Regions from separate parts of the Streptomyces sp. NPDC006655 genome, predicted to be linked through region 2. Evidence: riboswitches for the same ligand, from Rfam matches in the RefSeq annotation. Region 2 holds a riboswitch; each other region holds the start of a gene.

Region 1 (6,985 bases), on a different contig from region 2:
GGGCGTCGATGCGGGCGTAGGCGGGTTCGCCGAATCGGGCGGTCAGGTCGGCGTAGTGCTCGGAGGGGGTCCGGTCGGTGACGGCCGTGATCTCGGAGGCGAGCAGGGCGAGCAGGATGCCGTCCTTGTCGGTCGTCCACACCGAGCCGTCCCGGCGCAGGAAGGACGCGCCGGCCGACTCCTCCCCGCCGAACCCGATCGCACCGCTGACCAGTCCGTCGACGAACCACTTGAATCCGACGGGCACTTCGACGAGCCGGCGGCCGAGGTCGGCGGCGACCCGGTCGATCATCGAGGAGGACACGAGCGTCTTGCCGACGCCGGCGTCCGCCGCCCACTGCCCACGGTGGCGGTAGAGGTAGGAGATGGCCACGGCGAGGTAGTGGTTGGGGTTCATCAGACCGGCGTCGCGGGTGACGATGCCGTGCCGGTCCGCGTCGGCGTCGTTGCCGGTGGCCACCCGGTACTGGTCCCGTTTCTCGATCAGCGAGGCCATCGCGTACGGCGAGGAGCAGTCCATCCGGATCTTGCCGTCCCAGTCCAGCGTCATGAACCGCCAGGTGGGGTCGGTGTGCGGGTTGACCACGGTGAGGTCGAGGCCGTGCCGTTCGGCGATCCGGCCCCAGTAGGCGACGGAGGCCCCGCCGAGCGGGTCGGCGCCGATGCGCAGCTCGGAGGCCCGGACCGCGTCGAGGTCGAGGACGCTGGGCAGGTCGTCGACGTAGACGCCCATGAAGTCGTACCGGCCGGTGGTGTCCGCGGCGAGCGCACGCTCGTACGGCACGCGCCGTACGTCCTTCAGGCCGCCCGCGATGATCTGGTTGGCGCGGTCCTGGATCCAGGAGGTGGCGTCGGAGGCGGCGGGGCCGCCGCTGGGCGGGTTGTACTTGAAGCCGCCGTCGGCGGGCGGGTTGTGCGAGGGGGTGACCACGACGCCGTCCGCGAGACCGGTGGTACGGCCCCGGTTGTGGGTGAGGATGGCGTGCGAGACGGCCGGGGTGGGCGTGTAGCCGTCGGCGCTGTCGATCAGGACGGTCACGCCGTTGGCGGCGAACACCTCCAGGGCGGTGACCTTGGCGGGTTCGGACAGGGCGTGGGTGTCGGCGCCCAGGAAGAGGGGTCCGTCGGTGCCCTGGCCGCTCCGGTACTCGCAGATGGCCTGGCTGGTGGCCGCGATGTGGTCCTCGTTGAAGGCGGTCGTCAGCGACGACCCGCGGTGTCCCGAGGTGCCGAACGCCACCCGCTGGGCGGGGTCGGACGGGTCGGGGTGCAGCGCGTAGTAGGCCGTGACCAGCCGGGCCACGTCGACGAGGTCCTCCGGAGCCGCCGGCCGGCCCGCTCGCTCATGCGGCATGAGTCCATTCCTCCGCTGTCGTTGCTCGATCACTCACCGCCCATCTTCCCTTGTCAGCGGCGACACACACGAGTGCGGGGCCGTTTCGGCGCCGGCCGGTGCGCCGAACGCGCGAGGGCCTCCGGACGGTGCCGGAGGCCCTCGCGTCCCGTGGGTCGGTCAGTGCGCGGCGGGCACGGAACGCCGGACGGCCGTGGCCTTCGCGGGCTTCGGGTTGAGCTGCCGCTCGGCCAGCTCGCCGAACAGCAGGCCGAATCCGCTCCACAGCACCACCTGGATGGCGAGCGCCGAGAGCCGGAACCGCCACAGCAGGGTGGCCGGGAAGTCCTTCGGGACCTCGTTGACCACCGGCAGGAACTGGTACGCGAGCCCGATCACGACGGCGAACGCGGTCACCGCGGCCACGGTCGCCCACCAGGTGCCGAGGCTCGCCCGCAGGCGCTTGCCGAGGAGGGTGGCGGCGACCGCCAGCAACACGCTGAGCAGCATCATCAGGAAGTACAGCGTGGTGCGCTTGCCGATGGTGTCCGCTGCGCCCACCGACGGCGGGTTGGCCGGGTACTTCAGGAACGGCACCACGTACACGGTGAGCAGCGCGCAGCCGGACAGCAGCAGGGCGGTCGCCCGCGGACCGAACCGGCCGACGCGGCCGAGGGCGAAGCAGTAGGCGAGGGCCGCGATGCCGCCGAAGGCGACCCCGTACACCAGGACACCGGTGGCGAGGCCCGCGGTGGACTGGAGGGAGCGGGAGACGACGGCCATCTCGTGCTCGTGCGCGTGGGCGTCCTCGAAGCTGATCGCCTTGTCGACGTCGGGCTCGCCGAGGAGGTAGGCGACCACCAGGGCGAGCAGGCCGGCGGCGAGACCGGCGAGCATGCCCCGCACCAGGAGGTTTCGTACCGTTGCGGAATTCATGGGTTGAACGGCGTCCCTCGCGTCAGTGGCAGGGGAAGCCGAGCAGGTGGCGGGCGTCGTGCACCCACTCGTGGACGTCCGTGCCGCTGAACACGGAGGTGGCGCCCTGCTCGGCGCCGACGAAGTAGAGCAGGACCAGCATCAGGATGCCGAAGAAGACCGCCCAGGGGGCTATCGCGGACAGCGGCAGCTTGGCGGGGACGACGGGGGTGGTGGCGGTCGGCTGGGCGACGGTCTGCGCCATGGCAGAACCTCCTCTGGGAGTTCGCGTCCCATCTCGGTGGTGCACAGGACGACAGCCACGGGTCTGACTCGCAAGGGCCCGAGAGCTCTTGCATACAGTGGCGCGACCGTGCCGGATTCCCACCGGCTTCCGTCTCGCCGTCGTCGATACCGGACAGACCGTACCGCGTGCCGGAGGTCCGGCCAAGACCGCCTCACCGGGCGTGATCTTCCTCTCGCGCCCGGTGCGCGGTGGACGGGCGGGACCGGCCGCCGCCCGCCGCGGTCCCGTCGGCGGCCTTTCAGGGCCGGGCCAGGCCCAGTTCGCGGGCGCCGAGCGGCGCGAAGAAGCGGTCGACGTCGGCCTCGGCGACCTCGTCGAGGGTGGCCGGGGACCAGCGGGGGGCGCGGTCCTTGTCGACGACCTGGGCGCGAATGCCCTCCACCAGGTCAGGGGTGGTCAGGGTGGCGCAGGAGACGCGGTACTCCTGGTCCAGCACCTGCTCCAGGGTGTCCAGTCGCCGGGCGCCGCGAACTGCCCGGAGGGTGACCTTGAGGGCCGTCGGGGACCTGCCGAGCAGGGTGTGCGCCGTCTCCTTCGCCGTCGCGTCGCCGTGTGCGAGCAGCCGGCGGACAATCTCCTCGACGGTGTCGGCGGCGTAGCAGGCGTCGATCCAGCTCCGGTGACCGGCCAGTTCCCCTTCGGTCGCGGGCCGTGCGTGGCGGGCGACCGCCTCGGGGACGGGCAGTTCGGCGAGGTCGGCGACGAACGCCCGGAGCGCGCCGGACGGCAGGTGGTGGTCGGCGAGTCCGCACAGCACGGCGTCGGCGGCGCCGATCCCGGCCCCGGTCAGGGCGAGATGGGTGCCCAGTTCGCCGGGGGCCCGGCTGAGCAGGTACGTGCCGCCCACGTCGGGGACGAAGCCGATGCCGGTCTCCGGCATGGCGATCCGGGACCGCTCCGTGACGATCCGGACCCCGCCGTGCGCGGAGATCCCCACCCCGCCGCCCATGACGATGCCGTCCATGACGGCGACGTACGGCTTGGGGTAGCGGGCGATCCGGGCGTTGAGGTGGTACTCGTCGCGCCAGAACGCGGCCGCGGCGGTGCCGTCGCCGTCGTGGGCGTCGTCGTGGACGGCGCGGATGTCGCCGCCCGCGCACAGGCCGCGCTCCCCCGCCCCGGTGATGACGACGGTCTCGACGGCGGGGTCGTGCTCCCAGTCCGTCAGGGCCTCGGCGATGCGCTCCACCATGGGGTGCGACAGCGCGTTGATGGCCTTCGGCCGGTTCAGGGTGATGTGCGCGGCCCGTCCCTCGACGCGCAGCAGGACGGGTGCTTCGGCGCCGGTCATCCGGACACCCCGGTCAGGTCACGGGCCACGTCGACACGCATGCTGTCGTCGGTTCCTTCCAGGAGCTGGACACGTCGGACACGGACGATCATCTCGCGCCGTGTCCCACCGCACGACGGCAGCCCCCGCTCCGCCGCACGGTCAGGGCCTGTTCCGGGCCGCGTCGGCGGTGAACCCGGGTGGAGGCGGTGGGAGTCGGGCGCCGGTGGGGGCGGCAGCGCAGACGTAGGCGTCCGGGCGCAGGGCGACGGTGGTGTCGCGGTGGGCGGCCGGCCAGGCCAGCAGGACGTCGTCCAGCCGGGCCTGGGTGAACCGGCAGGGAACTCTTGGTCATGGGTTCGCCTGGACGGCCGTTCGAGTGCGGAGGGCTGCCTACCATGAGGCGATCACGAACGGTACGAAACCCGGGAGCTCGGGATGGTGTTGTCCGGCCTCACACGGAGGTCGTCGCGTCCCTGGGCGGTCGTCGGTGTCACCGTCGCGTGCCTGACGGCCGGGGTACTCGCGCTCACGCACGGCTCACGCCCGGCGCACGCCGACCCGTCCGCGCTGCCGCACACCTCCGTGGAGGTGTCCGCCAGCCGTTGCGGACGCGGGTGGACCACGCCGGTCTCCGGTGTGCAGGTCTTCGACCTGCACAACCCGACCGACGGTGCCGCCGAGGTCCTCCTGGAGGACCCGAGGAGCCAGGCCGTCTACGGCGAGGTCGAGGGCATCGGACCCGGCACCACCCGGGAACTCACCGTGCGCCTGGGCACCGGCGCGTACGCGTTCAAGTGCGTGCCCGACGACACCGACGCCGTCACCGGCCCCACCGTGCACATCAGCGGGGGCCGCAGCGGACCGGCCGCCGCCCCGGTGACCGAGCACGACCTGATCCCGCCGGCGCTCGCCTACCAGAAGTGGGTCGGCACCGGCCTGTCGGAGGTCGTGCGGCTGACCACGGGGCTGCGGGACGCGGTCGACCGCGGTGACCTGGCCGCCGCCCGCACCGCCTGGCTGCCCGCGCACCTGCAGTACGAGCGGATGGGCGCCGCGTACGACGCCTTCGGCGAGGCGGACCGGGCGATCAACGGAACGGACGCGGGGCTGCGCGGCGGGGTGCACGACAAGGACTTCACCGGCTTCCACCGGGTCGAGTACGGCCTGTGGCACGGCGAGTCCGCCACCGGGCTGCGGGCTCCGGCGGCCGCCCTGCTGAAGTCGGTCACCGCGCTGCGCGACGACTGGGCGGGGACCCGCATGGACCCGGCCCAGCTGGGGCTGCGGGCGCACGAGATCCTGGAGAACACGGTGCAGTTCGAGCTGACCGGCCGGACCGACTACGGCAGCGGCAGCAACCTCGCCACCGCCCGCGCCAACCTGGACGGCACCGAACAGGTGCTGGCCCGGCTGCGTCCGGTGCTGGCCGGCCGGTACGCCGGTCTGTCCGGTCTGCGGAGCGCGGTGGAGCGGGCCGGCCGGACGCTCGACGGGTTCGGGCACGACGGCACCTGGACCCCGCTGGGCAGGCTGAGCCGTCGGCAGCGCGAGAACGTCGACGCGGTCCTCGGCGACCTGGTGGAGCGGCTGGCCTCGGTGGCCACCCTGTGCGATCCCCGGAGGACGGTGTGAGCACCGAGGAGAGGACGGGCCCGAGCGGACTCGGCCGCCGCGGTTTCCTGCGCGGAGCGGCCCTCACGGGGGCGGGGCTGGCGGCCGGAGGCGCCGCGGCCCCTGCCTCGGACACCGCCGCCTCCGCCACCCCGGCCACCACCGCCGTCGCGCCCTTCCACGGCCCCCGCCAGCAGTCCGTGACCGCCGCGCCCCGGCGCACGACCGTGTTCACGTCCTTCGACGTCACCGCCGAGGGCCGGGCCGACCTCGCCGACCTGCTGCGCACGCTCACCGACCGGGCCCGCTTCCTGACCTCGGGCGGCACCCCGGACCCGGTCGGCATCACCGCCCCGCCCGCCGACTCGGGCGTCCTCGGCGGCCGGCTTCCGTCCGGAGCCCTGGCGGTGACCGTCGGCGTCGGCGCCTCGCTCTTCGACGACCGGTTCGGCCTGGGCACGCTGAGGCCGCGTCGGCTGACGACGATGCCCGCCTTCCCGGACGACGACCTCAGGCCCGAGTGGTGCCACGGCGACGTCAGCCTGCAACTGCACGCCGACGACACCGACACGGTGCTGCACGCGTTGCGGGACATCGCCCGGCACACCCGTGGTGGCATGCAGGTCCGCTGGCGGCTGGACGGCTTCTCCGGCCCGCCCCGGCCGTCCGGCACCCCGCGCAACCTGTTCGGTTTCAAGGACGGCATCGCGAACCCCGAGACCACCAGTGCCCGTGAGATGGACCGGCTGGTGTGGGTGGGCAGGGGCACGGGCGAGCCGGAGTGGACGGCCGGCGGCAGCTACCAGGTGGTGCGGCTGATCCGGATGCTCGTGGAGTTCTGGGACCGGGTCTCGCTCAGCGAGCAGGAGCGGATGTTCGGCCGCTCCCGCGAGTCGGGGGCGCCCCTGGACGGTGACGCCGAGCACGACATCCCGAAGTACGCCGACGACCCCAAGGGCGACGTCATCCCGCTGGACGCGCACATCCGGCTGGCCAACCCGCGCACCCCGGCCACCGCCGACCAGCGGATCCTGCGCCGGGCCTACAACTACGACCGGGGCATGGACGGCAACGGCAATCTCGACATGGGCCTGCTGTTCAGCTGCTACCAGCAGGACCCGGCCCGGCAGTTCGAGGCCGTGCAGAAACGGCTCGCCGGGGAACCCCTGGCCGACTACGTCTCACCGTTCGGCGGCGGCTACTTCTTCGCGCTGCCCGGCGTGCGGGACACCGCCGACTGGTACGGACGCACGCTCCTGACCTGAATCGGTCAACACGCGGTCAAGACTTGACCCAGCATCCCTGACCCGGTGTTCACTCGGCCGCCATCATGACTCCGCCGCGACGCCCGGCAACGGGCGAAGCATCCCTGCTCGTACGACGCAGTGACGTTCATGCCCGGAGGGTGAACCAGCATGGCCAGCACAGGAAGACGAACGGCGATCAGGAGCCTCGGGGCTCTCGCGGGGGCCGCCGCGCTCACGGTCCTCGGTGGTACCGCGCCCAGCTGGGCCGCCGTACCCGCCGGACACCGGGGCGGGCCGTC
Region 2 (6,985 bases):
CGCGTTCGGACGAGTCGAAGCCTTGAGTCGCGCGGGATACGGGACGTCACGGGTGCAGTCTTCCGGTTGACGGTCCGAAAACCCAAACGGAATGTCACGGCGGGCGACGGGGCTGGCCAACGCACGGGCCCCGAGGGGAGGCGAGGAGACATGTTCAGGCCAGTGGTACGGCCTTAAACGGAACCTCCGGCACCGACTGGAATCAGGGCCTCCGGCTCGGGGCGGGACGAGGGCGCGAAGGGGCTGCCCTCACATCAGGGGGGTGAGGAAGCGGCGCAGCCGTTCCTCGTACTGCTTCGGGTCGGGGTTCCACATCGCGCCGTGCGGGGCGCCCGGGACGGCGTGCAGGGCGACCCGGTCGGGACGCCGCTCGGCGAGCCGCCGGGAGTACGTCCAGGGGGCGACGGTGTCGTCCGGGCCGTGCATGATCAGGGTGGGCACGGTGAGGTGTTCCGGGTCGAGGGGGTCCGCGACGCGGTCGGCGTGCAGGTTGGCGCGGCCCTGGGCGGCGCGCACCGCGAGCGGCAGCAGGGGTTCGGGGGTGTGCCGGGCCTGGGCGAGGGCGCGCAGGGTGGCCTCCCAGTTGAGCACCGGGGAGTCGAGGACCAGCCCGGAGACACGCTCGCGCAGGGCGGAGTGGGCGGCGGCGCGCAGCGCCATGGCGGCGCCGGTGGACCAGCCGTACAGGACGACGCGGCGGGCGCCGTAGCGGACGGCGTAGCGGATCGCCGCGTCCAGGTCGCGCCACTCGCTCTCGCCGAGGTGGTTCAGGCCGTCCGGCGGGCGGGGGGCGCCGAGGTCGCCGCGGTAGGCGAGGGCGAGGACCGGCAGCCTGCGGCTGTTCAGGAACCGCATGACGTTCATGGGGTGTTCGCGGGTGGTGCCGAGGCCGTGCACCGCGATCACCCAGGTGTCCCGGTCGCCGGGCACGAACCAGGCGGGCAGCGGACCGAGTTCGCCGGGGATGTCGACGTCGGCGTGGTCCAGGCCGAGGGCGGTCTCCGGGTTGCCGACGTGGACGTTGGCGGTGAGCCAGACCTTGTCGCCGGTCTCCAGGGTGCCGTGGGTCACCCGTTCCAGCCGTCGTACGACCGTGTCGGCGGTGTTCGCGGCGGACTCCATGACGGCGCCGACGACCGCGTGCGAGCCGTCGCCGGCCAGGCCGTAGGTGCCGGGGCGCAGGGAGGCGAGGTCCCGGGTGAGGGTGATGCGGCCGGCCGCGGTGCCGTGCACGGTGAGCCGGGGTTCGGTGGGCAGGGGCCGGCCGGGCGGTGCCTTCAGCGCGGCGTCACTGGCGAGCCGTCCCGCGGCCACGCCGGCCACGCCGGCGGCGAGTACGGCACCGACGGCCGCGGCCGTGACTTTGACTGGGCGCACCTGTCCAGTGTCGGGGCGGACCGCGGTGTCGGCCAGCGGAGGACGGAGGAATCGACGAAGCCACTGGACCCGGATTCCCCCCGGGCCGGGGTTCATCCCTGCCGGCGGCCGTACCGCTTCAGTTTCTCCGCCGCCGAGGCCACCTGGTCCGGGGAGAGCAGGGCCGGGGTCAGGCCCGGGACCGCGGATGCCGTCAGCCAGAGGTGGCAGAGCCATTCGAGCTGGGCGGTGCGGTCGTAGGCCTGGGCGAGGGTGGCGCCGTAGGTGACCGTGCCGTGGTTCTGGAGGAGGCAGCCGGAGCGGCCGGCCAGGGCGCGGAGCATGTTCGCGGCCAGTTCGTCGGTGCCGTACGTCGCGTACGGGGCGACCCGGACGGTGCCGCCGAGGGCCGCGGACATGTAGTGGATCGCCGGGAGTTCCGGGACGAGGGTCGAGACGGCCGTCGCGTGCACGGCGTGGGTGTGGACGACGGCGCCCGCGTCGGTGGTGCGGTAGACGGCGAGGTGCATCGGCAGCTCGCTGGTCGGCGGGAGGGTGCCGAGGACCTGCCGGCCGTCGAGGTCGACGCCGGTCACGTCGCCGGGGGCGAGCCGGTCGTACGGCACGCCCGACGGCGTGACCAGCACGGTGTCGCCGACGCGGACCGAGACGTTGCCGGAGGTGCCGACGACCAGTCCCTCGGTCACCGTGCGGCGGGCGGTGGCGACGAGGTCCTGCCAGGCGTCGGCCTCCGCCGCGAGCGCCTCCCGTCCCGACGGCTCGGGGACACCGCGTGCGCCGTCGCGCCCGTCCCGTTCGTCACGCTCGTCGCGCCGCTGCTCAGCCATGGCCCGATCCTGCCACCGGGCGGCCTGCGGGGTGACCAGAATCTCTTCGGCGGACCGGCGAGGCGGCGCAGGCCGGTCTCCCGGCGCCGCCGGCCAAGCGGCGACTGACCCCCGGGCCGTAAGCGGAATGCCGACCCCCCGTCATTGACACCCCCAAGCCCCCCTCAGTTCATCTGCCGTTCACCCAGGTTGCCTACGGTCCAACAGCCAACGACTTCGAAAGATTGCCTGGGTAAATGGAAAGCTTCTCGCTGATCCTCGCGATTGTGGTGGTAACCGCACTCGCGTTCGATTTCACGAACGGTTTCCACGACACCGCCAACGCGATGGCCACCACCATCTCGACCGGTGCGCTCAAGCCCAAGATCGCGGTGACGATGTCCGCCGCGCTCAACCTGGTGGGCGCCTTCCTCTCCGTGGAGGTCGCCAACACGATCTCCAAGGGGCTCGTCGACGAGAACGGCATCCGTCCCGAGGTCATCTTCGCCGCCCTGGTCGGCGCGATCCTCTGGAACCTGGTGACCTGGCTGGTGGGTCTGCCCTCCAGTTCCTCGCACGCCCTCATGGGCGGTCTGATCGGCGCCACCGTCGCCTCGGCCGGCTTCGGCGCGGTCCACGGCGACGTCCTCGTCACCAAGGTCCTGCTCCCGGCGGTCGCCGCCCCCGTGGTCGCGGGCCTCGCGGCACTGCTCTCCACCCGGCTGTCCTACACGCTCTCGAAGAACGCCGAGGACGAGGCCACCCGCAAGGGCTACCGCGCCGGCCAGATCGCCTCCGCCGGCCTGGTCTCGCTCGCCCACGGCACCAACGACGCGCAGAAGACGATGGGCATCATCACCCTCGCGCTCGTCGCGGGCGGTTCCATCGCCCCCGGCTCCAACCCTCCCACCTGGGTCATCCTCTCCGCCGGCCTCGCCATCGCGCTCGGCACCTACATCGGCGGCTGGCGGATCATCCGCACCATGGGCACGGGCCTGACGGACCTCCAGCCGCAGCAGGGCTTCGCCGCCCAGACCAGCGCGGCCACCGCCATCCTGGCCTCCTCCCACCTCGGCTTCTCCCTCTCCACCACGCACGTCGTCTCCGGTTCCGTGATGGGCGCAGGTCTGGGCCGCAAGGGCGGCACCGTCCGCTGGTCCACCGCGACCCGCATGGTCGTCGCCTGGGTGCTCACCCTCCCGGCCGCCGCGCTGGTCGGCGCGCTCGCCGAGTCCGTGACGGACCTCGGTGACGGGGGCACGGCCGCCGTCGCCGTCTTCCTGGTGGCCGCGAGCGCCGCGATCTGGAAGCTCTCCCGCCGCGAGGTCGTGGACAGCGGCAACGTCGTCGGCACCGAGGAGCCGGCCGGGGTCGTGACCACGGCGATCGCCGCCGTCACCCCGCCGCCCGCGGGCACGGTGACCGAGGGCCTCACCGCCACCATCCCCTCCCCCGCCGCTCCCGCGACCGACCCGGCCGCCACCGTCTGACCCCGAGGAACACAACCCGACATGAACATCGACTGGGCAGCCATCGGCTCCGTCTTCGGCGTCAGCCTCGTGGCCACCGTGGGTCTCGTGACCCTCTTCACCCTCGGCATCAAGGGCCTCTCCGCCCGCGAACGAGCCACCGCGCAGGGCAACTCCGCGACCCTGGCCGCGACCGCCGCCTGCCTCTGCTTCGCGGCCTGCACCGCGGCCGTGGCGTACGGCATCCACCTGATCGTGGCGAAGGCCTGAGCCGCGACCGCACCGATCCGCACCGATCACGACAGCGGCCCGACCCGAGGCCGCCAGGCTCCGCCCCGATCCGTTCGCGGCGGAGCCTTCCGTCTGCCCCGGGAGCCCCACCGGGCCACCGGTGTGGGCCTTCCCACACACTCCCCGCGCAGGTCAACGGCAAGTTGACGGGTCTTCCGGGGGCGTGGTGGACTGCCGGAGCCATGTACGGCGGCAAGAGAGGAAGCCGGTGTGAATCCGGCGCGGTCCCGCCACTGTCACCGGGGTAGCCATTCCCGGGAGCCAGGAACTCTCACCGCCGGTCTCGTCGAACCAGGGCGTGGACACCCTGAGTGAGGACATATCGCCATGCGCGGCTGCCGACCGAGGTGCAGTAACCGGCTCGTCCCCGACCCCGCGGCCGGCTGAGCCGATGGGTGCCGATCGCGTCTTCGCGTACGGCGCCGCCGCCGGCCTTGTCGGTGATCTGCTGCTCGGCGATCCGCGCCGGGGGCATCCGGTCGCCGCGTTCGGGCGGGCGGCCGGGGCCGTGGAGCGGGTGCTGTGGCGGGACCACCGTGGCTGGGGCGCGCTGCACACCGCCGTGTGCGCGGGCGGCGCCGTGACGCTGGGTGCCGTGGCCCAGCGGGTGGTACGGCCGTCCACCACCGCGTCCGTCGCGCTCACCGCTGCCGCCACCTGGGCCGTCGTCGGGGGCACGTCCCTCGCGCGTGAGGCGCGGGCCGTCGGACGGGCCCTCGAGGCGGGGGACGTCGAGGCGGCCCGGGCCCGGTTGCCCCATCTGTGCGGGCGGGATCCGCAGGCCCTGGACGCCGACGGGATCGCGCGGGCGGTCGTGGAGTCCGTCGCCGAGAACACCAGCGACGCGGTGGTCGGCGCGCTGGTGTGGGGGGCGCTGGGCGGAGTGCCGGGGCTGCTCGGGTTCCGGGCCGTCAACACCCTGGACGCGATGGTCGGCCACAGGTCGGCCCGCCACCTGCGGTACGGATGGGCCTCGGCGCGGCTGGACGACGTGGCCGGATGGCCGGGGGCACGGCTCACCGCCGTACTCGCCGCCGTGGCCGGGAGCGACCCCAGGGGCGCGGTGCGGGCCTGGCGGGCCGACGCGGCGAAGCATCCCAGTCCCAACGCGGGGCCCGTGGAGGCGTCGTTCGCGGGGGCGTTGGGGGTGCGGCTCGGGGGGACGTTGTCGTACGGGGGGCGGGTCGAGCACCGGCCGGTGCTGAACGGGGAGGGGCGAAGCGTGGTGACCGGGGACATCGAGCGGGCCGTGCGGCTGTCACGGCGCGTGGGCTGGCTGGCGCTGGGGGCGAGCGCGGCCGCGGCCCTGCTGCGTGGACGGGTCGCGAGGCGCGCGGGGGGTTCCTGGTGAACGGCGGCGGGCTGCTGGTGGCCGGGACCACCTCCGACGCGGGCAAGAGTGTCGTCACCGCCGGTGTCTGCCGGTGGCTCGTACGACAGGGCGTCAAGGTCGCGCCGTTCAAGGCGCAGAACATGTCCCTGAACTCCTTCGTCACCCGCGAGGGCGCCGAGATCGGGCGGGCGCAGGCCATGCAGGCGCAGGCCTGCCGGATCGAGCCGACCGCGCTGATGAACCCCGTGCTGCTCAAGCCCGGTGGCGAGCGGAGCAGTCAGGTGGTGCTGCTCGGCAAGCCGGTCGGCGAGCTGAGCGCGCGGGGGTATCACGGCGGGCGGCAGCAGAAGCTGCTCGGGACCGTGCTCGACTGCCTTGCCGAGTTGCGGGGCACGTATGACGCGGTGATCTGTGAGGGGGCGGGCAGTCCGGCGGAGATCAACCTGCGCCGGACCGACATCGTGAACATGGGGATCGCGCGCAACGCGCGGCTGCCCGTGCTGGTGGTCGGCGACATCGACCGCGGGGGTGTCTTCGCCTCCTTCTTCGGGACGGTCGCGCTGCTCTCGCCGGAGGACCAGGAACTCGTCGCGGGGTTCCTCGTCAACAAGTTCCGGGGCGACGTCTCCCTGCTGGAGCCCGGCCTCGACATGCTGCACGGGCTGACCGGGCGGCGGACGTACGGCGTCCTCCCGTTCCGGCACGGCCTCGGCATCGACGAGGAGGACGGGATGGGGGTCCCCCCGCGCGAGCGAAGCCGAGCGTGGGGGAGGGTCTCCCTGCGCGGGACCGTCCGCGAGTCGAACACCGCCCCGCCCGTCGGCGAGGACGTGCTCCGGGTCGCCGTCTGCGCGATCCCCCTCATGTCCAACTTCACGGACGTGGACGCGCTGGCCGCCGAACCGGGCGTCCTGGTGCGGTTCGTGGACCGGCCGGAGGAACTGGCCGACGCGGATCTCGTCGTGATTCCGGGGACGCGGGGGACGGTCCGGGCCCTGGAGTGGCTGCGGGAGCGGGGCCTCGCGGACGCGCTGCTGCGCCGGGCCGCCGAGCAGCGGCCCGTCCTCGGCATCTGCGGTGGCTTCCAGATCCTCGGTGAGCACATCGAGGACGAGGTCGAGAGCCGGCGAGGGCGGGTCGAAGGTCTCGGGGTGTTGCCCCTACGGGTTCGGTTCGCCCCCGAGAAGATCCTTACCCGGCCGGAGGGGACTGCACTCGGTGAGCGGGTCGAGGGGTACGAGATCCATCACGGGGTCGCCGAAGTGACCGGCGGGGAAGCCTTCCTTGACGGCTGCCGGGTCGGGCAGACCTGGGGCACCCACTGGCACGGCTCCCTGGAGTCGGACGGCTTCCGGCGGGCCTTCCTGCGCGAGGTGGCCGCCGCCGCGGGCCGCCGGTTCGTGCCGGCCCCCGACACCTCGTTCGCCGGGCTGCGCGAGGAGCAGCTCGACCGGCTCGGCGACCTGATCGAACAGCACGCGGACACGGACGCGCTCTGGCGGCTCATCGAGTCGGGCGCGCCGCAAGGACTGCCTTTCATTCCACCGGGAGCGCCCGCATGAGCACAGTGTTGTTGTTGTCGACCGCCGACACCGATCTGCTGGCGGCCCGGGCCGCCGCCGGTGCGGACTACCGGATCGGCAATCCGACGCGCGTCGACGTCGCGGAGGAGCTGCCCGCGCTGGTCGAGGGTGCGGACATCGCCGTCG
Region 3 (6,985 bases), on a different contig from region 2:
CCGCGGACGGCAGGCGCCCGGTCAGGCCCAGCTCGTCCCGGTCCGCTTGCGTGAACCCCACGCCCCGGTTGCGGAGTGGATCAGTCAGGACGCCTGGAATGGCCGGAGTCCGCGCGGTGTGCTTGGTCATCATGCCCTCCCTGGGGGCGCGTGCATTCTGATTACCGCCCCGCGGGCCTGGACCGGGAGCGTCACCCAGGTCCGTCACTGCCGTACGCGAGGCACCTGTCCCCGCCGCTCGTCGCTGTCGAGCCGGTTCGCCGGATCACCCGGGACTGCCCACGGCCGGGACAATTGCGCGGGTAACCCCGCCGAGTCTGCTGACACACGCTTGACCTCAGGACCGTCGGGGATCCTTCAATGCCCACCACAAGGATCGCAGGGAGAGTTACCTGCACCGTGCCGTCCGAGCAGGGACGACGTCTACGGGCAGCTCAGGTCGCCATCGCGACGAACTGGGTGAAGGCGCACTGCGAAAGCCAAGCTCGGGGAATGTCCGGCTCGCGGCACCACGTGCGGAGGGTTGTGCTCGGCAGCCGGCCTCGTCCAGCCACTCAGTGTCCGCGGCGAGAAGAGCCTCGGCGTGGCCCATGAGCCAGTGTCCGATGTCACGGGGATCGGTTTCCAGGTGGAATCGGAGCCCGAGGATATGGGCTCCGACGGCGAACGCCTGGTGCGGGCATCGCGAGGTGGCGGGCGCCGACGGCCAGTGCGAAGCAGTCGTTGTACCAGTGCAGGAGGCGAACATCGCAGCATGTCGCACTCCTGGAAGACTGCTCCCTGCCTGCTTTGTGCAGGTCAGGGGCGGTCTGCACGCTACTTGGCGCGCGTCGGACCCGAAGACGCTCGTGGACGATGCCCGGTCCTCTGCAGCCGGCCGCCTTCGTACTCATCGCGCCCTGCGGGGTGGCGTGAAGACGTAGAGGTCGAGGATGTCGGGGCACGGGGCGACTCCAGGGCCACCCGCCCGTACCCAGCCGGCGACGTCCTCGGTGGCGGCCGCGTCGTTGACGAGTCCGAGCCAGACCGGGCGCGCACCGGCGGCACGTGCGGCCGCGGAAGGCTGGACGACGATCACATTCGCGTGCTCGCAGACGTCGAGGCAGTCGGAGACCCGTACCGGTACCTCCTCGGCAAGGCGCGCGAGTTGCCGGTCGTGATCCACACCTGTGACTTTCGGGGTTCCGCAGCAGCAGTCCCGGCACACGACGACGCGGCACGGTGCCGGCTCGGCGGACGTGAGCTCCGTGCCCATTGCTTCAGGGCGCTGTCGAGGCATCGCTCGTCACACTCCTCTTCGGGGGATCTTCGTCCCGGACGGCCGGGCGCAGAAAGCGGATCACGGGGTGGCCGGGGTCGTGGCCGACCTCGGCACGGACGCCGTAGACCTGCTCGATGAGGGTGGGCGTCAGGACCTCGGCCGGAGTGCCCTCCGCGACGGCGCGGCCCTCGCGCAGGACGAGCAGGCGGTCGCAGTACATCGCGGCGAGGTTGAGGTCGTGCAGGGCGATGACGGCGGTGACCCGCAGGCTCGCGACGAGTGCCAGCAGGTCGAGCTGGTGCTGGATGTCGAGGTGGTTGGTGGGTTCGTCGAGGAGGAGCTCGCGGGGTTCCTGGGCGAGCGCGCGGGCGATCTGGGTGCGCTGGCGTTCGCCGCCGGACAGGGTGTGCCAGGACTGGCCGGCCCGCTCGGTCAGTCCGGTGCGGGCCAGGGCTTCGGCGACGGCATCGGCGTCGGCTGCCGAGGCCGGCGCCCAGGCGCGGCGGTGCGGGATGCGGCCGAGGGCGACGACGTCGTGAACGGTCAGTTCGGTCTGGGTGTCGGCATGCTGCTCGACCGTGGCGATCCGGCGGGCGGTGGCGCGGCGGCCGAGATCGGCCAGGGGACGTCCGTCCAAGGTGACGACGCCGACGGTGGGGGCGAGGACTCCGGCCAACAGTCTCAACAGCGTCGACTTTCCTGAGCCGTTGGGGCCGAGGAGGCCGACGGTCTCGCCATGGCTCAGAGTGAGGGTGACGCCGTCGACGACGATATTGTCGCCGAGGCGTCGTACGACGCGGTCCGCGTGCAGGCTGGTCATGTCCTTCTCCGTCCGCGGTAGAGCACGGCCAGGAACGCCGGCACGCCGATGAGGGACGTCACCACGCCCACCGGGACCTCCTGGGGGTCGAGGACCGTACGGGCGAGGGTGTCCACCCACACCAGGAAGACGGCCCCGGTCAGCGCGGTGACCGGCAGCAGCCGGGCGTGTCCGGAGCCGGTGAGGACGCGGGTGGCGTGGGGCAGGACCAGGCCGACGAAGCCGATCGCGCCGGCGCAGCCGACCAGGACGGCCGTGAGCAGTGCGGTCACGGAGAGGAGGGCCAGGCGGGTACGGGCGACGTGGACTCCGAGTCCGGCGGCGGCCTCCTCACCGAAGGCGAACGCGTCGAGCGTACGGGCGTACCCGAGGCAGGCGACGAGGACCACGGCCAGGACGGCCGTGCAGAGCAGCACCTGTCCCCAGTCGGCCGCGGTGAGCGAGCCGAGCAGCCAGAACAGGACGCCCCGGGTGGTCTCGGCGTCCGCTGAGGTCAGGACGGTGAACGAGGTCAGCGCGGAGAACAGCTGCATGACCGCCACTCCTGACAGCACGACCCGGTCGGTGCCGCCGCCGAGGGTGTGGCTGAGCAGCAGCACCAGGGCGAAGGAGAGCAGCGCGCCGAGGAAGGCGCCTGCCGACAGGGAGATCACTCCGCCGCCGACGCCCAGCACGACCACGGCGACCGCTCCCGTGGACGCGCCGGAGGACACGCCGAGCACGAAGGGGTCGGCGAGCGGATTGCGCAGCAGGGACTGCATCACCGCCCCGCACACGGCGAGCCCGGCACCGCACACGGCGGCGAGCAGCGTGCGCGGCATCCGCAGGTTCCACACGATGCCGTCCCGCAGCGGCGCCAACGTGCTCTCGCCGAGGCCGAGATGGGCCGCGACGGACGCCCAGACGTCTGCCGTGGAGATGTCGGCGGGACCGATCGTCACAGCCACGGCGATCGACGCGAGCAGCGCGGCCAGTCCGCCACCGGTCACCAGCAGGGCACGCACGCTCACTTGGCGAGCCCGAAGTCGCGCAGACCGGCTGCGACCTTCTCGATCCCCTCGATGGTGCGGATGGACGGGTTCATCGCCTGTCCGCTCAGCAGGACGTACCACTTCTTCTTGACGGCGGTCAGGTTGCGGGTGGCGGCGTTGGTCTCCAGGAAGCGGATCTTGGCGGCGGCGGTCTCCGCGGTCTGCTGCCTGCGGGTCAGGTCGCCGATCACGATCACATCGGGGTCGCGGTCGGCGACCGTCTCCCAGCTGCTCTGGGGCCATTCGTCGTGGGTGTCGGCGAAGGCGTTCTTCGCGCCGACCGCACGGGTGATGGCGCCCGGTGCGCCGCAGCAGCCGGCGAGGTAGGGCGACCGGGAGTTGGCGAACCAGTACATGAGCGAGACGTCGGAGCCGTTGAGCCCGGCGGTGGCCGTGCCGACCCGCTTCTTCAGGGATGCGACCAGCTTCTCGCCCCGCGCCTCCACGCCGAACGCCCGTGCCAGGTCACGTATCTCGCCGTACACGACATCGAGCGTGAGCGGCTCGCTGCGTGATCCGTCGCCGCCGCTGTCGTTGTCCTTGCCCGAGCAGTCGGACGGCGAGACATACGTGGGCACGCCCAGCTTCTCGAACTGCGCGCGGGTGGCGACCCCGCCCTTGCCCAGGGTGGAGACGAACGAGGCGGTGACGAGGTCGGGTTCGGCGTCCAGGACCTTCTCGAAGGAGGGCGCGTTGTCGGCGAGGCGCGGCACGGAAGCGTTCGCCTTCTCCAGGCCCTTCATCACCGGGTCGGTCCACGTGGCCGTACCGGCAATGCGGTCGGCGAGGCCGAGGGAGAGCAGGATCTCGGTGCTGCCCTGGTTGAGGGACACGGCCCGCTTCGGCGCCGCTGTCAGGGTGACCTTCTGGCCGCAGTCGTCGAGGGTCACCGGGTACCCGGCGGCCGCGGTCTTCGCCGACTTCGCGCTGTCGGCACCGGAGGAGCCGCAGGCGGTGAGCAGCAGGGAGGACGTGAGGAGAAACACCGGAGTGCGGATGAGGGCGGGGGCGCGGAGCACGGGCATGCCTCTGGGGTCGGGGCTCGTACGCGGAGCCTGGCCTACGGACGTCCCTCCACGCCGAAGCGCGGAGGTGCCAGCAGGTCTTCGGACTCGGGTTCGTCCGGACGGGACGCCTTCCCGGTCTCCCAGTGGCGTTGCGTGCCCCGCCCGTCCCCCTCACCGCTGCGCGTCAGTTCCGGGTTCGCACCGGATTCCCTGGCCTCGGATGTGGCTCGACTGGCCCGCTGAGGCTATCAAGTCCGTCGTACGGTCACGTCGTGCGTGCGGTCATGCGAGCCATGCGGACTCCTTGTGACGGAGGCGCGGGGAGGCGTCCGAGTGGCCCGTGGCAGCCGGTGTGCCCGTGGTGCCGGGTACGGCCGAGTGCCCCAGGTGCCGGTGCACGAAGTGGATGGCCATCGCGCCCTCACCGGCCGCGGAGGCCACCCGCTTCACCGAGCCGCTGCGGACGTCCCCCACCGCGAAGACCCCGGGCAGGCTGGTCTCGAGGGTCATGCACGGGCGCCCGCGGCCGTGCCACACCTCGGGAGAGGTGCAGGCTTCCTGGGCCTCCGGCCCGGTGAGGACGAAGCCGCGGGAGTCGACGGCGACGGTGCCGGCGAGCCACTCGGTGTGAGGTTCGGCGCCGGTGAAGACGAACAGGCTCCGCGCCGCGAGGCGGCGGTGCACGCCCGTGCGGTTGTCGACCACGTCGAGCTCCTCCAGCACCTCCTGGCCGATGACCTCGGTGACCTCGGTGTGCAGCATGACCTCCACCCGCGGATGGCGCTCGACCTGGTCGATGAGGTAGCGGGACATGTTGGCCTCCAGGCTCGCTCCTCGGACCAGCAGGTGCACCTTCGGCGCGTACCCGGCGAGGAACAGCACCGCCTGGCCCGCCGAGTTGCCTCCGCCGACGACGGCCACCGGGTCGGCGCGGCACTGCTGGGCCTCGTAGACGGTCGCCGAGTAGTGCACGCTCGTTCCCTCCAGGCGTTCGATGCCGGGCACCCGGAGCCGGCGGTAACGGGCACCCATGGCCAGGACGACGGCGCGGGCGGCGATCTCGCTGCCGTCGGCGAACGCCACGACGTAGTGGTCGTCGTCCTTGCGGTGCAGACCGGTCGCCTCCAGTGGAAGGCTGATCCCGGCGCCGAATTTCTCGGCCTGGAGCACTGCGCGTTCGGTGAGTTCGGCGCCGGAGATGCCGGACGGGAAGCCGAGCAGGTTCTCGATGCGGGACGACGTGCCGGCCTGGCCTCCGGTGGCCATCGCCTCCGCCACCGTGGTGCTCAGACCTTCGGAGGCGGCGTACACCGCGGCAGCGAGGCCGGCAGGTCCGGAGCCCACGATGAGGACGTCGCCGTGTCGGCTTCCGGCGGGCAGGGACGGCAGGCCGATGAGCCGGGCCAGTTCCGCGTTGCTCGGGTTGCGCAACAAGGTGGTGTCCCGCCAGATGACGAGTGGTGTCTCCGCCGGACCGACGCCGAAGCGGCGCAGCAGTTCCTCGGCCTCCTCGTCGGTCTCCAGGTCGATCCAGCGGTGCGGCAGCCGGTTGCGGACGGCGAACTCGCGCAGCCGTCTGGTGTCGGGCGAGTAGCGAGAGCCGATGATGCGGAAGCCGGCGCCCTGTCCGACGAGCAGCGCGCGACGGCACAGACAGGCGCGCAGCACGAGGTCCCCGATGGTGGGGTCCTGGGACACCAGGTGGCGCAACTGGTCCAGGGAGAGGACGAGGACCTCGCCCGGCTCCCTGGCGACAGCGGTGTAGAAGGCCACTTGTCCGTGCAGCAGGCCGAGTTCGCCGATGAAGCGACCGGGGCCGTGCACGCGCAGCACGTGCTCCTCGGGAGTGCCGTAGTCCTCGAGGACGGCGACGGTACCGCTGAGGACGACGTAGAACGTCTCGCAGCGCTCCCCCTCCCGGATCAGCACGTCGTTCGCAGCCATGGTCCGGCGTTGCCCGTGCTCCGCCAGACGTGCTGTCTGGTCCTCCGTGAGGCGCGGATACGCGCCGTAGATGTCCGGGGTCTCCCAGAAGGCGGCCTCGTCCGCGTTCTCCGGCACCGGTTCTTCGCCCGGCGGCGACTGGTCGCCGGACATCAGACGAACGCCTCGTGGACGAAGCACCAGCGCCAGTCCACGCCGGGCTGGAAGGACTGCACGATCGGGTGGGCGACGGCGGCCGCGTGCTTGCGGGCGTGCTTGTTCGGCGAGGAGTCGCAACAGCCGACGTGCCCGCAGGTCAGGCAGAGCCTCAGGTGGACCCACGGGGAGCCGAGCCTCAGGCACTCCTGACACCCTTCCGGGGTCAGTGGCTGGACCGGCCGGACGAGCGCGAGGTGGGGGTCTGTGTGCAGGGTCATCGGGATCACCCTTTCCGGGCGGTGAGCGACTGTTCCACCCACTGACGCAGAGCGGGGGCGGGTGCCGCCCCCGCCTGCCGGGCGACCGTCTCGCCCCGGTCGAGGATCAGCAGTGTCGGTACGGCCTGGACCTCGAAACGCCGCGCCAGTCGCGGGCTCTTGTCGATGTCGACCTTGACGAGTTTGATGCGGCCGGCGAGATCGGTGGCGACCTTCTCGAGTGCGGGGCTGACCATGCGGCAGGGGCCGCACCAGGTGGCCCACAGGTCGACCACGACGGGGACGTCGGCCCGCTCGGCGACCTCGGTGAAGTCGTCGTCGCCCGCGTCCACCAGCCACGGCAGGGGCTGCTTGCAGTGACCGCACCTGGGGCGGCCCTCCGCGGCCACGGGCACCCGGTTGGTGCGCCCGCAGTGGGGACACCTGACGGTCGTCGCTTGCATCGTGCTCATGCCGCCCGCGCTCCCTTCGCGTCCTCGGGCTGGTCGTAGGTCACGACCAGTTCT

What was found. A riboswitch is a leader RNA that binds a small molecule or an ion and turns the genes downstream of it on or off. The one in region 2 is predicted to bind cobalamin.
Region 1: it holds a riboswitch for cobalamin, as region 2 does, so the genes downstream of both, AB0958_RS13770 (CbtB-domain containing protein) here and AB0958_RS21410 (cobalamin biosynthesis protein) in region 2, are expected to answer to the same signal.
Region 3: it holds a riboswitch for cobalamin, as region 2 does, so the genes downstream of both, AB0958_RS11115 (ABC transporter substrate-binding protein) here and AB0958_RS21410 (cobalamin biosynthesis protein) in region 2, are expected to answer to the same signal.

Annotation. Positions count from the first base shown of each region.
Region 1 is NZ_JBEYJU010000019.1:5,909-12,893, forward strand. Features, by position in the region: gene pgm (phosphoglucomutase (alpha-D-glucose-1,6-bisphosphate-dependent)) at 1-1,354, opposite strand, end outside; gene AB0958_RS13765 (CbtA family protein) at 1,514-2,269, opposite strand; gene AB0958_RS13770 (CbtB-domain containing protein) at 2,292-2,513, opposite strand; cobalamin riboswitch at 2,550-2,690, opposite strand; gene AB0958_RS13775 (enoyl-CoA hydratase/isomerase family protein) at 2,794-3,846, opposite strand; gene AB0958_RS13780 (EfeM/EfeO family lipoprotein) at 4,264-5,460, shown strand; gene efeB (iron uptake transporter deferrochelatase/peroxidase subunit) at 5,457-6,704, shown strand; gene AB0958_RS13790 (alkaline phosphatase family protein) at 6,855-6,985, shown strand, end outside.
Region 2 is NZ_JBEYJU010000035.1:30,467-37,451, reverse strand. Features, by position in the region: gene AB0958_RS21430 (alpha/beta fold hydrolase) at 250-1,377, opposite strand; gene AB0958_RS21425 (class II aldolase/adducin family protein) at 1,470-2,204, opposite strand; gene AB0958_RS21420 (inorganic phosphate transporter) at 2,441-3,673, shown strand; gene AB0958_RS21415 (hypothetical protein) at 3,695-3,922, shown strand; cobalamin riboswitch at 4,093-4,235, shown strand; gene AB0958_RS21410 (cobalamin biosynthesis protein) at 4,335-5,294, shown strand; gene AB0958_RS21405 (cobyric acid synthase) at 5,291-6,838, shown strand; gene cobN (cobaltochelatase subunit CobN) at 6,835-6,985, shown strand, end outside.
Region 3 is NZ_JBEYJU010000014.1:43,906-50,890, reverse strand. Features, by position in the region: gene AB0958_RS11135 (NAD-dependent malic enzyme) at 1-133, opposite strand, end outside; gene AB0958_RS11130 ((2Fe-2S) ferredoxin domain-containing protein) at 890-1,255, opposite strand; gene AB0958_RS11125 (ABC transporter ATP-binding protein) at 1,260-2,081, opposite strand; gene AB0958_RS11120 (iron chelate uptake ABC transporter family permease subunit) at 2,078-3,091, opposite strand; gene AB0958_RS11115 (ABC transporter substrate-binding protein) at 3,088-4,137, opposite strand; cobalamin riboswitch at 4,192-4,370, opposite strand; gene AB0958_RS11110 (FAD-dependent oxidoreductase) at 4,402-6,216, opposite strand; gene AB0958_RS11105 (UBP-type zinc finger domain-containing protein) at 6,216-6,479, opposite strand; gene trxA (thioredoxin) at 6,485-6,931, opposite strand; gene clpB (ATP-dependent chaperone ClpB) at 6,928-6,985, opposite strand, start outside.